2 regions of the Curtobacterium sp. PvP017 genome follow, and region 2 is predicted to be linked to the other one. Evidence: riboswitches for the same ligand, from Rfam matches in the RefSeq annotation. Region 2 holds a riboswitch; the other holds the start of a gene.
What was found. Region 2 has a riboswitch for thiamine pyrophosphate ahead of thiM (hydroxyethylthiazole kinase). Riboswitches for the same ligand answer to the same signal wherever they lie in the genome.

Region 1: it holds a riboswitch for thiamine pyrophosphate, as region 2 does, so the genes downstream of both, ACVKXF_RS11180 (ECF transporter S component) here and thiM (hydroxyethylthiazole kinase) in region 2, are expected to answer to the same signal.

The regions. Positions count from the first base shown of each region.
Region 1 covers NZ_JBSSCY010000005.1:33,684-41,204, reverse strand. Annotated here, with positions in the region: gene ACVKXF_RS11185 (ATP-binding cassette domain-containing protein) at 1-1,174, opposite strand, end outside; gene ACVKXF_RS11180 (ECF transporter S component) at 1,216-1,854, opposite strand; TPP riboswitch at 1,850-1,961, opposite strand; gene ACVKXF_RS11175 (hypothetical protein) at 2,060-2,380, opposite strand; gene glgX (glycogen debranching protein GlgX) at 2,510-4,744, shown strand; gene treY (malto-oligosyltrehalose synthase) at 4,741-7,245, shown strand; gene treZ (malto-oligosyltrehalose trehalohydrolase) at 7,242-7,521, shown strand, end outside.
Region 2 covers NZ_JBSSCY010000006.1:177,585-185,105, reverse strand. Annotated here, with positions in the region: gene ACVKXF_RS13300 (GNAT family N-acetyltransferase) at 11-307, shown strand; gene ACVKXF_RS13295 (VOC family protein) at 330-791, shown strand; gene ACVKXF_RS13290 (MarR family winged helix-turn-helix transcriptional regulator) at 874-1,344, shown strand; gene ACVKXF_RS13285 (metallophosphoesterase family protein) at 1,341-1,850, shown strand; gene thiD (bifunctional hydroxymethylpyrimidine kinase/phosphomethylpyrimidine kinase) at 1,947-3,455, opposite strand; gene thiE (thiamine phosphate synthase) at 3,452-4,195, opposite strand; gene thiM (hydroxyethylthiazole kinase) at 4,192-5,052, opposite strand; TPP riboswitch at 5,041-5,136, opposite strand; gene ACVKXF_RS13265 (NUDIX domain-containing protein) at 5,218-6,120, shown strand; gene ACVKXF_RS13260 (phosphotransferase enzyme family protein) at 6,251-6,997, shown strand; gene ACVKXF_RS13255 (winged helix DNA-binding domain-containing protein) at 6,994-7,521, shown strand, end outside.

The DNA.
Region 1 (7,521 bases), on a different contig from region 2:
GGTCCTGGAAGACGGTGCCGATGCGGGCGGACAGCTCGCGGCTCGACCAGGTGTGCGGTGCGGGGTCGAGGCCGGCGGCGAGTTCCGTCGTTGCCGAGAGCTCCCCCGCCGCCGGAGGCAGGAGCCCCGCGAGCGTGAGGCCGAGTGTCGACTTGCCGATGCCGTTCGGTCCCGTGACCGCCACGACCTGACCGGCTCGGAGCTCGAGGTCGATCCCGCTGCCCACCCGCTGCCGCTTGCCGCGGGCGGTCCCGAGGTCCCGGGCCTCGAGCAGCGCCGCGCCCGCCCCCGCCCCGGCGCCCTCCCCCGCGCCGAGCGGGCGAAATGCCGCGGTGCCCTCGGCGGCCGACCGGGGCATTTCGCCCGCTCGCGCAGCGGCACGAAGCCGCCCGCGGGCCGCACCACGTCCGGGCTCGGCGCCGGGCACCCACACCCCGGCCGCGGTGAGCGCGGCGCCGTGCCGTGCGAGGACCTCGGCCGGGGCGCCGTCCGCGACGACTCCGCCGCCGGGTGCGAGCAGCACGAGCCGGTCGACCAGATCGAGCCAGGTGCCGATCCGGTGCTCCACCACGAGCAGGGTCGCCCCGGTCTCGTCGAGCAGCGCCCGGACGGCGTCGTGCACCTGGAGCACGCCGGCCGGGTCGAGGTTCGCGCAGGGTTCGTCGAGCACGAGGGCTCCCGGACGCATCGCGAGTACCCCGGCGAGCGCCAGCCGTTGCCGCTGGCCGCCGGACAGCATCGCGGTGGAACGGTCGAGGGGCAGGTCGAGCCCGACGACCTCGAGGGCCGACCGCACCCGCGCCCAGGTCTCGTCGCGCGGGACGCCGAGGTTCTCACAGCCGAACGCCACGTCGTCACCGATCCGCGACATCACGGTGTGCGCCTCGGGGTCCTGCATGACGAGGCCGACACGCCCGCGGACCGCGCGGGGGTCGGCACCGTCGACCAGGACCGAGCCGTGCGCGGAGGCAGCCGTGTCGTCGGTGGCGTCGGGTTCGTCGGGCAGGACCGCGGCGACCGCTCGGAGCAGCGTCGACTTGCCGGAGCCGGACGGTCCGACGATCGCGACCCGCTCCCCCGGCTCGACGCTCAGGTCGACGCCGCGGACGGCCCACTCGGCGCGTTCGGGGTAGCGCCATCCCCAGTCGCGGAACGCGATGCGTGCGGCGCGCACGCCGACGGCGTCCGGGGACGTCGACGACGGAGCGGACACCGTCACACCAGTTCGCGCGGCCGACGCCGACTGTGTTCGCGACCCGCCGCGAACGAGGACAGCACGCCGGTGCGGGCGAGTGCGCGGACGAGCAACCACGAACCGGCACCCGCGATCACCGCGCCCGAGATGACCGCGCAGACGACGTAGACGATCTTGAACGCGGCGTCGAGGCCGGGGTACCACAGCACGGTGTCGTTGATGCCGAGCGCGAGGCCGGCCGCGGCGCCCGCCAGGACGACGACCGGCAGCCGGTACACGCGGTACAGGAACAGGGCGAGGACGATCTCGGCTCCGAGGCCCTGGACGAGCCCGGCCTCGAGCGTCAGCCAGCCCCACTGGGTGCCGAATAGTGCCTCGACGGACGCGGCGACCATCTCACCGTAGAGTGCGGCGCCGGGCTTGCGGACGACGATGGCGACGAGTGGGCCAGCGAGCAGCCATACGCCGCCGAACAGCGCTTTCGTCCCCGGCAGGACGAGGTCCATGACGGCACTGATGGGTTCGTAGCCGAACTCCCAGAGCCGGAAGACGACGCCGAGTGCCACCGCGAGCACGCTCGCGACGACGATGTCGACGACCCGCCAGCGCAGCGATCGCCGCGGGGCGGTGTGGACGGTAGATGACGTGCCAGAAGACATGGTGCTGGACTCCTCCCTGCGCCGGCATGATCCGGATCAGGTTCGACGGTCGGAGCGCCACTCGCTCCCTCTCAGCCCGGCGGTCCCGGACTCCCGTGTGTGTCCCAGCAGTCTAGACGTGGTCGCGACCACATGACGGGTCGCGACCACGGATCGGACGGGAGGCCCGTGGCGGGTCCGTCACGGGCCTCCCGTCCGATCGTCGCTACTTCTTCAGGACGCGCACCAGTTTCCGGAGCACGGTGCCGGTCACCCAGACGAGCGGGATGCTGACGGCGACGAGCGAGATGAGGTTCGGCTCGAACTCGAGGTCCTTGCCGGGGCGACGGACGTACGCGCCGACCGGGATCGACGCGCCGCCGCCACCACCGCCGCCGTTCTCGTCGTCCCCGCCGCCCCCGAAGCCGAACCAGCCGAGGGACACCGGGATGAGGGTCTGGTCTCCGACCTCGACGGGGTCCCCGTAGTTCGTGGAGACGCCGATCGGGCGTACCTTGTCTGCGATCTGCGTGACGATGTTGGCCATGCGCGCGACGCTACTCGTCCGTTCCTCCACAGGGCGGGCCACGCGCGCAGGGGTGCACAGCTGGGGCTTGTCTGCGGACGCGGACGGGCGTCACCGATATGTTGGCGCGACCATCACCTGGAGGACCGTTTGCACACCTGGCCCGGCAACCCGTACCCGCTCGGGGCGACCTACGACGGAAGCGGCACGAACTTCGCGCTCTTCAGCGAGGTCGCCGAGCGCGTCGAACTCTGTCTGTTCGACACCGACGGCAACGAAGAGTGCATCCCCCTCGTCGAGGTCGACGCCTACGTCTGGCACGCCTACCTGCCGAACATCGGCCCCGGGCAGGAGTACGGCTTCCGTGTCCACGGCCCGTACGACCCCGACAGCGGTGCACGCTGCAACCCGTCGAAGCTCCTGCTCGACCCCTACGCCAAGGCGACGAGCGGCGAGATCGACTGGGACCAGTCACTCTTCGCGTACACGTTCGGCGACCCTGACTCGACGAACGACGACGACTCTGCGGCGCACATGATGAAGGGCGTCGTGATCAACCCGTTCTTCGACTGGCAGGGCGACCGCGCACCGCGCACGCCCTACGGCGAGACCGTGATCTACGAAGCACACGTCAAGGGCCTCACCGAGACCCACCCCGACGTGCCGGAGGAGCAGCGCGGCACCTACGCCGGCGTCTCCCACCCCGCGGTCATCGAGCACCTGCAGCGACTCGGCATCACGACGCTCGAGCTCATGCCCGTGCACCAGTTCGTGAACGACTCCACCCTGCAGGACAAGGGGCTGTCGAACTACTGGGGCTACAACACCATCGGCTTCTTCGCGCCGCACTCCTCGTACTCGTCCTCGGGCGACCAGGGGCAGCAGGTGCAGGAGTTCAAGACCATGGTGCGGGAACTCCACCGCGCCGGCATCGAGGTCGTGCTCGACGTCGTCTACAACCACACCGCCGAGGGCAACCACCTCGGACCGACACTGTCGTTCCGCGGCATCGACAACGCGGCGTACTACCGCCTGGTCGACGACGACAAGAAGTTCTACATGGACTACACGGGCACCGGGAACTCGCTCAACGTCGGGCACCCGCACTCGCTGCAGCTCATCCTCGACTCGCTGCGCTACTGGGTGACCGAGATGCACGTCGACGGCTTCCGCTTCGACCTCGCCTCGGCGCTCGCCCGTGAGTTCTACGAGGTCGACCGGCTGTCCGCGTTCTTCGAGCTCGTGCAGCAGGACCCGATCGTGTCGCAGGTCAAGCTCATCGCCGAGCCCTGGGACGTCGGCCCCGGCGGCTACCAGGTCGGAAACTTCCCTCCCCAGTGGTCGGAGTGGAACGGCAAGTACCGCGACACCGTGCGCGACTTCTGGCGGGGTGAGTCGTCCACGCTCGGCGAGTTCGCCTCCCGCATCTCCGGCTCGGCCGACCTGTACGAGCACGACGGCCGCACGCCCAAGGCGAGCATCAACTTCATCACCGCGCACGACGGCTTCACGCTGTACGACCTCGTCGCCTACAACGAGAAGCACAACGAGGCCAACGGCGAGGACAACAACGACGGCGAGAGCCACAACCGGTCCTGGAACTCCGGCGCCGAGGGTCCGACCGACGACGAGGCCGTGAACGCCCTGCGGCTGCAGCGACGCCGGAACTTCCTTGCGACGCTGCTCCTCAGCCAGGGCGTGCCGATGATCGCCCACGGTGACGAGCTCGGCCGTTCGCAGTCCGGCAACAACAACGTCTACGCGCAGGACTCCGAGCTCAGCTGGATCGACTGGGAGACCGCGGACGACGACCTCGTCCAGTTCACGGCCGACGTCGTGAAGCTCCGCCACGACCACCCGACGTTCCGCCGCACCCGGTACTTCAACGGGCGCCCGGTCCGCCGCGGCCAGGACGAGCCGCTGCCCGACGTGGTGTGGCTCACCCCCGACGGCGAGGCCATGTCGCCGGAGGACTGGGACTCCGGCTTCGGCAAGAGCGTCGGCATGTACCTGAACGGCGACGGGATCCGTGGGCGCGACTCCCGCGGTGAGCGTGTCACCGACGTGGCGTTCATCACGTACTTCAACGCCCACGACGACGTCGTGACCTTCACGCTGCCGCCCGAGGAGTACGCACCGGGGTGGACGGTCCGCATCGACACCGCCGAGCCCGGCGCCCGCGACGAGGTCATCGACGCCGGCACGCCGCTCGACGTCCCCGCCCGGTCGATGATCGTCCTCCGCGCCGAGCCGAACCACGAGGTCTCCGCCGCGCCGGTCGAGGTCCAGCACCACGAGGGCGATCCGGAGCTCCGGTCCCCGCAGGACGCCGTCACCCCGGCGAACCCCGCCGGCTCCACCGCGCCGAGCGGTACCGCACGATGAGCGCCGAGGCACCGGGAGCCGGGCGTCGCGTCCCGGTCTCGACGTACCGGCTGCAGGTCTCCGCGGACTTCGACCTGGCCGCAGCACGCGACCTCGTCGACTACGTGCACGACCTCGGCGCCGACTGGCTGTACCTGTCGCCCGTCCTGCAGTCGGAACCCGGCTCGAACCACGGCTACGACGTCGTCGACCACACGCACGTCGACACCGACCGCGGCGGTGACGAGGCCCTCCGGGTCCTCGCCGAGGCCGCGCACGCCGTCGGCCTCGGCGTGCTGGTCGACGTCGTCCCGAACCACGTCGGGGTCGCCACCCCGGAGATCAACCCGTGGTGGTGGTCCCTGCTCGAACTCGGCCAGGGCTCCCCCGTCGCGTGGGCGTTCGACGTCGACTGGGACGCCGGCGACGGCAAGGTCCGGGTGCCGGTCCTCGACGACCGGCTGCTCGACGCCGTGTCGCTCGACACGTCCGACCCGGAACGCCCGGTGCTGCGGGTCGGTGAGACCGCCTACCCGACCGCGCCCGGCACCGCCCACCCGGGCGACTCGGTCGAGGCCGTGCACGAGCTGCAGCACTACGCGTTCGTGCACTGGAAGCGCGCCGACCACGAGCTCAACTACCGCCGGTTCTTCGCGGTGAACACGCTCGCGGCGATCCGAGTCGAGGAGCCCGAGGTCTTCGCGGCCTCGCACGGCGTCATCGGAGCCTGGTTCCGCGACGGCCTCGTCGACGGCCTGCGCATCGACCACCCGGACGGGCTGTACGACCCCGCCGGGTACCTGCAGGACCTCGCCGAGCTGACCGGCGGCGCGTACACCCTCGTCGAGAAGATCCTCGAGCCCGGCGAGGAACTGCCGAGCTCGTGGCCCGTCGACGGCACCACCGGGTACGACGCCCTGGGCATCCTGGACCGCGTGCTCGTCGACCCCGCGGGCGAACCGACGCTGACGGCCGCGTCCGGAGCGGAACCGGCCGACTGGCAGCAGCTCACGCACGACACCCGTCGCGGCATCGCCGACGGGATCCTCGGCAGCGAGGTCGAGCGGCTCGCCCGCCTCCTCGCTCCGGTCGCTGCCGGGGCGGACGCGATCACGCACGAACGACTCGTGGACGCCCTCGCCGAGGTCGTCGCGTCGTTCGACGTGTACCGCACCTACCTGCCCGAGGGCGCGCACCACCTCATCGCCGCGCTCGAACGCGCTGCCGAGGCCCGCCCGGACCTCGACGACGTCATCGACCGCATCGCCCCGGCGCTCGTCGACCCGGAGAACGCCGCCGCCGTCCGCCTGCAGCAGACGAGCGGCATGGTGATGGCCAAGGGCGTCGAGGACACGGCGTTCTACCGCACGTCCCGCCTGACGTCCCTGAGCGAGGTCGGCGGCGATCCGAGCGTGTTCGCTGTGTCCGTGGCCGACTTCCACCAGGCGCAGCGCGATCGGCTCGGCAGCTGGCCGCACACCATGACGACGCTCACCACCCACGACACGAAGCGCAGCGAGGACACCCGGGCACGCATCGCGGTCCTGGCCGAGCTCGGCAGCGAGTGGGCCGACACCCTCGACCGGTTGCAGTCCCTCGTCCCGCTCGAGGACCGCGTGTTCGCGGACCTGCTCTGGCAGGCCATCGTCGGTGCCCGGCCCGCGAGTCGCGAGCGGCTGCACGCCTACGCCGAGAAGGCGTCGCGCGAAGCCGGCGACAGCACGACCTGGACCGAGCCGGACACGGCGTTCGAGGAGCGCATGCACGCGCTCGTCGACGCGGCGTTCGACGAGCCCGCGGTGGTGGCCGTGCTCGATGCCCTCGACGAGCGGATCGACGCGGCCGGGTGGTCGAACGGGCTCGCGCAGAAGCTCGTGCAGCTCACGGCGCCCGGCGTCCCCGACGTCTACCAGGGCACCGAGTTCTGGGACCGTTCCCTCGTCGACCCCGACAACCGCCGTGCGGTGGACTACGCCGAACGGCGCCACGTCCTCGCCGAGATCGACGGCCCGGACGACGACGGCCCCGAGGACCTGCCCGCGATCGGGATCGACGGCGCTGCGAAGCTCCTCGTGACCGCGCGTGCGCTCCGTCTCCGCCGCGACCACCCCGAGCTCTTCACGCGGTACCTCGCGCTCGAGGCGACGGGCAGCGCGGCGGACCACGTCGTCGCGTTCGACCGCGGTGGTGCCGTGACGGTCGCCACGCGACTGCCGATCGGCCTCGAACGGGTCGGCGGCTGGGGCGACACCCTCGTGCACGCCGTCCCCGTCGATCGGGTCGACCTGCTCACCGGCAGGTCGTTCCCGGCCAGCCGGGGCATCGCGCTCGCGGACCTGCTCACCACGTACCCGGTCGCGCTGCTCGTCCCGGCCGCCACGGTCGGGGAACCCGGCCACGCCGACACGGTGACCGACGCGTCCGACGCGGAACGGGCCTCCCGGTCGACCGCCGGAACCGCCCCGGCGACCACCGAGTCCGACGCACAAGCCGAGATCGACATCCTGGAGGGTCACGCATGACCGCACCCGACCGCTACGCCGTCTGGGCGCCCGAGCCGGACCGTGTCCGGCTGGTCGTCGACGACGTCGAGTACCCGCTGACCCGGGGCGACGACGACTGGTGGTCGACCGACGCGATCATGCCGGTCGTCGGTGCCCGCTACGGGTTCCGCCTCGGCGACGACGACGCGGTCCGACCCGACCCCCGCAGTCGCTTCCAACCGGACGGCGTGCACGGCACCTCGGCAGTGGTCGACCCGGCGCGCTTCGCGTGGACCGACGAGTCGTGGACCGGAC
Region 2 (7,521 bases):
TGATGGCGGCATGGACCACGAGTTCCGCGACGAGACCGACCAGGACCGCTACGCCATGTACGTCGGCGGCGAGCTCGTGAGCGTGCTCGACTACCGCGAGAACGGCGACGCGATCGCGTTCCCGCACACGTACACGGTGCCGAAGCACCGCGGGCACGGCTACGCGGCCGAGCTCGTCGAGTACGCGGTCGCGGACGTCGAGTCGAACTCGACGAAGCGGGTCGTGCCGATGTGCTGGTTCGTCGGCAAGTGGTTCGACGAGCACCCCGAGAAGTCAGACCTGCTCATCCGCAGTGCCGCGGACTGAGCCGACGCGAGAAGAGGGCCACATGCCCACCATCACCCCGTTCCTCTGGTACGACGACCAGGCCGAGCAGGCTGCCCGGTACTACGTCGACCTGTTCCCCGGCAGCTCGATCGACAGCGTGGCGAAGACCCCGGACGGCGCGACGCTGGTCGTCGAGTTCACGTTGCTCGGGCAGCCGTACCGGGCGATGAACGGCGGCCCGGGACACCCGCACACCGACGCCGTCTCGTTCCAGGTCGACGTGGACACGCAGGACGAACTCGACCGCGTCTGGGACGCCCTGCTCGCCGACGGCGGGAAGCCGACCATGTGCGGCTGGTTGTTCGACCGTTGGGGTGTGGCCTGGCAGGTGACGCCGTCGATGATGGGCGAGCTGATGACCGGGTCGGGCGATCCCGAGTCGAACGCCCGTGTCTTCCAGGCGATGATGACGATGCAGAAGCTCGACATCTCCGCACTCCGGGCCGCAGCCGCCGGCCACTGAGTCCGAACCTCGCGTACCGCCCGGTATGGTGTCGGCACGGAAGACCGCCGGCCGGCGCCGGCACCGACAGGCTGGAGCCACGATGGACCACCCGAGCTCCCAGATCCGGAACAGTGAGATCGGCCGGGCGTACACCGAACTCGCCCGGATCACCCGGCGTGCGAGCATCCGCGCCCGCGGTTCGGACGACGCGCTGAGCGTCGTCGACCAGTCCCTCGTCGACTTCGTGGTGCAGCACCCCGGCTGCATGGCCATCGACATCGCCCGGTACCTGCGCCTGAACCGCTCGACGATCTCCCGCCAGCTCTCCGGTCTCCTCGCCACGGGCCTGATCCGGACGACCGACGGCGGCACCGGCAACGCGAAGCCGCTGGAGGCGACGGACGCCGGCCGCACCGCGCTCGAACGCTCCGTGCAACTGCACCGCGACGCGCTGGAGGAGCGGCTCGCCGGCTGGTCCGACGACGACATCGCCCTGCTCGCCGGCCTGCTGGAACGGCTCGGCGCCTCGGACGAGGCCGGGCTGCCGATGCCCGGGCGCGCGACGACGTGACGACCTCGTTCGTCCTGCTCTCCGACACGCACCTGCCGAAGCGGGCGAAGGACCTGCCCGCGGCGCTCTGGTCCGACGTCGACGCCGCCGACCTCGTGGTGCACGCGGGGGACTGGGTCGACCTTGCCACCCTCGACGCCGTGCAGGCCCGATCGCGCCGGTTCGAGGGGGTGCGCGGCAACAACGACGGCGCCGAGTTCGACGACCGGCTCCCGCTCGTCGCCCGCTTCGCCGTCGAGGACCTGCGCTTCGCCCTGGTGCACGAGACCGGCGCCGCGACGGGCCGGGAGCGCCGGATGGCCGCCGAGTACCCGGACGTCGACGTGCTCGTCTTCGGGCACTCGCACATCCCGTGGGACACCGTCGCGCCGTCGGGCCTGCGGCTGCTCAACCCCGGGTCGCCCACCGATCGTCGCCGGCAGCCGGACTTCACGTGGATGCGCGGGACGGTGACCGGCGCGGACCTGACCGTCGAGCTGGTGCGCCTGCCGCCGCCCGCGCGCTGACCCGAGATCCGCCCCAGCCACCCCGTTCGCGAAAGCGACAGATCCCCGCGGAACATCGGCGGACATCTGTCGCTTTCGCGGGGTGGTCGGCGGTCGTCAGCGTAGAAGTGACGCTTCCGCGGCAATGACCCTGGCACCAGCGCCGGCACCCAACCCCAGCGGCATCTCGAAGAACGCCAGCTCCCACTCGGTCGAGCGGCGGAACGCCCGCGCCATCCGTCCTCGCTCGGCCGGGGTCGCGGCTGCTGCCGTCTCCTCGACCAACCGGGTCGCCTCGGCGCTCGACGCCGCGAAGCCCTCGTCGCCGTACGCGGCGATCCAGTCCGCGAACGGGTGTCCGTCCGGCGCCGTGCCGAGCTGCGCGCCCACCCAGGCGTAGACCAGGAAGCAGGGGAGCACCGCCGCGGCGAGCACAGCCGCCGACCCGGAGTCCGCCGCCCGTTGCAGGTGCGCCAGGTACCCGGCGCACGTCGGGTGGACTGGGTCGTCGGCGTGGGTGCCGGCGAGCCGTCGGTGGTGCAGGTCGCGGGCTTCGGCGGCACACCCCTCGGACGCCGCAGCCCAGAACGCGGCAGCCGCAGGACCAGCACCAGCACCGGCAGCGCTCGCCGCCAGCGCCGCGAGGTGCCGCTCGTAGGCCCGCAGGTAGTGCACGTCCTGTGCGAGGTACCCCGCGAACACGTCCGCATCGAGCGTCCCGTCCCGCAGCCCCACGAGGAACCCGCACTCGATCGTCGACCGCAGCAGGGAGCCGACGTCCTCCCACCACACGTCGGTGGACGGGATCACGGGCAGCGCGGCGCGGACCACGGCGCCGTGGTCGATCGGCCCGTTGCCGGACCCGACCCGCAGCGCATCGGCTCCCTGCAGCGCCGCCGTCAGCCAGGGCTTCGCCACCCCGACCGCGAGTTCCCAGTCCCCGTGCCGGGCGGCGAGCGTCGCGATCGCGCTCGACAGCGAGCACCCGGTGCCGTGCGTGTTCCTCGTCGCCACGCGGGGAGCCGTGAACCGCCGAACGGACCCCGAGGGCGACACGAGCACGTCGTCGGAGGTCGGCCCCTCGTCGTGCCCGCCCTTCGCCAGCACGAGGACGTCCCACGTCGACGCCACGAGCCGCGCAGCATCCAGCGACGACAGCGGAGCCCGCGACGGAGCCCCGGCGAGCTCCGCCAGCACCGCCAGCTCGGCCCGGTTCGGCGTGACCAGGTCGGCCAGGGCGAACAACGTGCCCATCGCGGCGGCGGCGTCCTCGTCCAGCAGCCGGTCCCCGCTCGTCGCCACCATCACCGGGTCCACGACGACCACGTGCGGCCGGTACTCCCGCAGCCAGTCCGTCACGGTCCGCACGACCTCGGATGTGCCGAGCATGCCGATCTTGACGGCGTCGATCACCACGTCGTCGGACACCGCGTCGAGCTGCTCCCGCAGGAACGCGACGTCCGGCACGTGCACCGACCGCACGCCGTGCGTGTTCTGCGCGACGAGGGCCGTCACCACCCCCATGCCGTAGCCGTCGTGCGCGGCGATCGCCTTGAGGTCGGCCTGCAGCCCGGCGCCGCCGGTCGGGTCGGTCCCGGCGACGGCCAGGACGCGCGGGACGGTCACGAGTCCGCCCCGTGGTGCGAGGAGGCCGGGAGGAACGGATCACCCTGGGTGGACCGCCCCCGCTCCGCCCCGTGCCCGGTTCCAGAGCCCCACGCGGTCACGTACGCGGCCGCCGCGGATCCCGGGTCGGCCGCGGCGCAGATGCCCGACACGATCGCGACCCCGGCAGCGCCCGCTGCTCGAAGCGGCACGACGTCGTCGAGCGTGACGCCGCCGATCGCCACGCACCGTACCTCGGTCGCGGCGGCCAGCCGGGCGAACCCGTCGTGGCCGAGCGCCGGCGGGTGGTCGGCCTTCGTCGCCGTGGGGTGCACGACCCCGACGCCGAGCAGGTCGACGGTGCCGCGGGGCAGCCGCTCGACGGCAGCCAGGTGCTCGAGCGTGTTCGCCGTCAACCCGACGTGCGCGTCCGGCCCGAGCAGCGCCCGCGCGGCCGTCACGGGCACGTCCGACTGGCCGAGGTGCACCCCGGCGACCCGGTGCCCCGCGTGCCGAGCGGCGAGGGCGACGTCGAGCCGGTCGTCGACCACCACGATCGCGCGGTCCCCGACGGCGTCGGCCACGGCGGCCGTCAGGGCGAGCAGGTCACGGGCCGAGGCGTCCTTGTCCCGCACCTGCACGATCCCGACCCCGGCGTGCACCGCGGCGCGGACCACCCCGAGCACCCCGACACCGTGCCGGTCGGCCAGCGCGCCGTCGGTGACCAGGTAGACGCCGACGTCCCGCCGCGGCCCGCTCATGCCGGCACCACCAGGGACGCGGGCTCGGCCTCGACCGTGATCCGGGCCTCGCGGACGACGTCCTCCGGGGTGAGCGACGCCAACCGGTCGAGGAACAGCGGCTGGAACGTGCCGGGGCCGCCGGCCTCGCGTGCGGCGAGCTCCGCGGCGATGGTGTGCACCGCGGTCGCGGCGACGGCGGCCGCGCCGGCGTCGTCGGGCGCGACCGACGTGAACGCGGCGACGACCGCGCCGAGGGCACACCCGCCCCCGGTGATCCGCGTCAACAGGTCGGTGCCGTTCGCGACCCGCACCACACCGGTGCCCGGCGCGACCAGCAGGTCGACGGGACCCGACACGGCCACCGCGGCCACGAGCCTCCCGGTCGACGCCTGCACGGACGCGAGACGGGCGTCCTCGGTGCCCACCGTGCTGTCGACGCCGCGGCCACCGGCCGAGTCGCCGAGCAGGGCGAGCACCTCGGAGGCGTTGCCCCGCAGCACCGTCGGGTGCAACCCGAGCAGGTCGCGGGCCAGGGCGGTGCGCACCGGCAGCGAGCCGACGGCGACGGGGTCGAGCACCCACGGGGTGCCCGCGTCGCGAGCGGCGTGCGCGGCCTCGAGCGCGGCCACCCGCGGTTCGGCGTGCGGGGTGCCGGTGTTCACCAACAGGGCATCGGCCACCCGGGCGAACGGCCCCGCTTCGGTCGGGACGTCGACCATCGCGGGTGACGCACCGAGCGCGAGCAGCACGTTCGCGGTGACGTTCTGCACCACGGTGTTCGTGATGCACTGCACCAACGGACTCCGGGCACGGACGGCCTCGAGCAGTTCGGCGGTTCGGTGGGCCCAATCAGGGGAGGGCGCAGCGGTTTCCATGGACGATCCCTTCGCGAGTACGAGCTCGAGCAGGTTCGACGGGTGTGATCTCAGCCGCTGGTTGCGGCACCCCGTGTCTCGAGCGACACCGTACACGAGCCGCTGCGTGGTGCCACGGCCGTCGTCTCCGGTCACATGTCCGGCCCCGTGTGACAGGGTTGACGGGTGCCAGACACCACGCCTCCCGGACCGCCCCCGGGCCCCCGCGACCCCGGCGACGCCTGGGCGGTCGGCCCCGACGGCACCAAGGCCTGGGGACTCTTCGGCGCCGCCGGACTGCTCGTCGACGACGGCGCCGGACGCGTGCTCCTGCAGCACCGCGTCGAGTGGAGCCACCACGGCGGCACCTGGGGCATCCCCGGCGGCGCACGACACCAGGGCGAGGACGCCGTCACCGGCGCACTCCGCGAGTCCGCGGAGGAAGCCGGGGTGCCGCACGACGGCGTCGACCTGCGCCACACCGCACTGCTCGACCTGGGGTTCTGGACCTACACGACCGTCGTGGGGCGCGCCTCCCGGCCCTTCGAACCGGTCATCGCGGACCGCGAGAGCATCGCGCTCTCCTGGATCCCCGTCGACGACGTCGACGACCTCCCGCTGCACCCCGGGTTCGGCAGGTCGTGGCCGGCCCTCCGCGCGTCCATCACCACCACGCCGCACATCGTCGTCGACGCCGCGAACGTCGTCGGCAGCGTGCCCGACGGGTGGTGGAAGGACCGCGCGGGCGCCGCTGCGCGCCTGCTGTCGTCGGTGACGGCGCTCGCCGCGTCCGGGGTGCCGGCCGACCTGCTCGCGTTGCCGTTCGCCCGGTGGTGGCCGCGGTGGACGGTGGTGCTCGAGGGTGCAGCCCGTGGTGCTTCGGCGGACGGGACCGACGGGTCCGGACCGGTCGAGGTCGTGCAGGCTCCGGGCTCCGGCGACGACGCGATCGTGTCGGCTGCGCAGTCCGCGGTGGACGCGGGGGACGGCCCCGTCGTGGTCGTCACCGCCGACCGTGAGCTCCGAGCCCGCGTCGAGGCGATCGGCGCCGTCGTGCACGGACCGTCCTGGCTGCGCGACCAGTCCTAGCGGGGCGGAGTGACACGGCGCGCCGTGTCACTCGCCGTGACGTGTTGTTCACACCGCTGTGTCACGAGCGGACCCACTCGTCGGTACGCTGGCCGGACGTCAACGGAGACGCACACACAGGAGGTTCTCCATGGAGCGGATCACCAGGGCCGACGACCGAGTCCACCGCCCGGCCGGGCCGTGGACACCGACCGTCCACCGGCTGCTCGCACACCTGCACGAACAGGGGTTCGTCGCGGCACCGGAGCCGATCGAGCACGGCGACACCCTCGAGACGGTGTCGTTCGTCCCCGGGGTCGCGGGGGAGTACCCGTGGACCGAGGACGTCGCGAGCGAAGCCGCCCTCGTCACGAGCGCCCGGCTGCTCCGGCAGTTCCACGACGCCGCAGCCACCTATCCGTTGGACGCATCGCGGGACTGCTGGTCCCAGGCCGAGCGGACACCCGTCGAGACGATCGTGCACGGCGACTTCGCCCCGTACAACTGCGTCTACGACGGCATCCAGGCCGTGGGGCTCATCGACTTCGACACCGCCCACCCTGGGCCCCGCGTCTGGGACGTCGCGAGTGCCGTGTACCGGTTCGCCCCGTTCACCACGGGGGCCGTCGAGGGCATGACCGCCCCCGCCCTCGAGGACAGGCTCGCCCGTGCCGCGGAGTTCTGCCGTGCCTACGACCTCGACGCCCGCTCCCGCAGCGTCCTCGCCGAGACGATGACCGCGTCCCTCGTCGCGATGGTCACCACCATGGAGACGGAGGCCGCCGCGGGCAACCCGAAGTTCGTCAGTGACCTGGCGCACGGGCACGCCGACCTGTACCGGGCCGACGTCGCCTACCTCGAGCAGCACGCCGACGCCATCGCCGCCGCCGTCGCGTGACCCCGACCCCTGCGCAGCTCCGCACGCTGCGGCTCGCCGCGCAGGGGATCGCGGTCCCCGGGCTCGACCCCACCGCCGCCGTCGAGCGGATGACCGCCGTGCAGGGGCAGGACCTCGGCCAGGCGCTCTGGGCCATCGGGGTCCGCGCACCCGGAGCGACCCGCGACGACGTCCGCGCCGCCTTCGACCGCGGTGCACTCGTCCGCTCCTGGCCGATGCGGGGAACCCTGCACGCCGTGCGCCCCGACGACCTGCGACTCCTGCTCTCCCTGACCGCCGAACGGACCCTGCGGAGCATCGCCCGGCGCGCCACCGAACTCGGCATCGACCGGCCCCTGCTCGACCGAGCACGGGACACCACCGTCGCCGCGCTCTCCGGCGGTCGTGCCCTCGTCCGCGACGAACTCTTCGAGGAGTACCGCGCCGCCGGCATCGACCCCGCCGCCGGCCGCGGCTACCACCTGCTGCTGCAGCTCTCGCAGGAGGGACTCGTCGCCTGGGGACCCACCGCCCGCGTCGGCCAG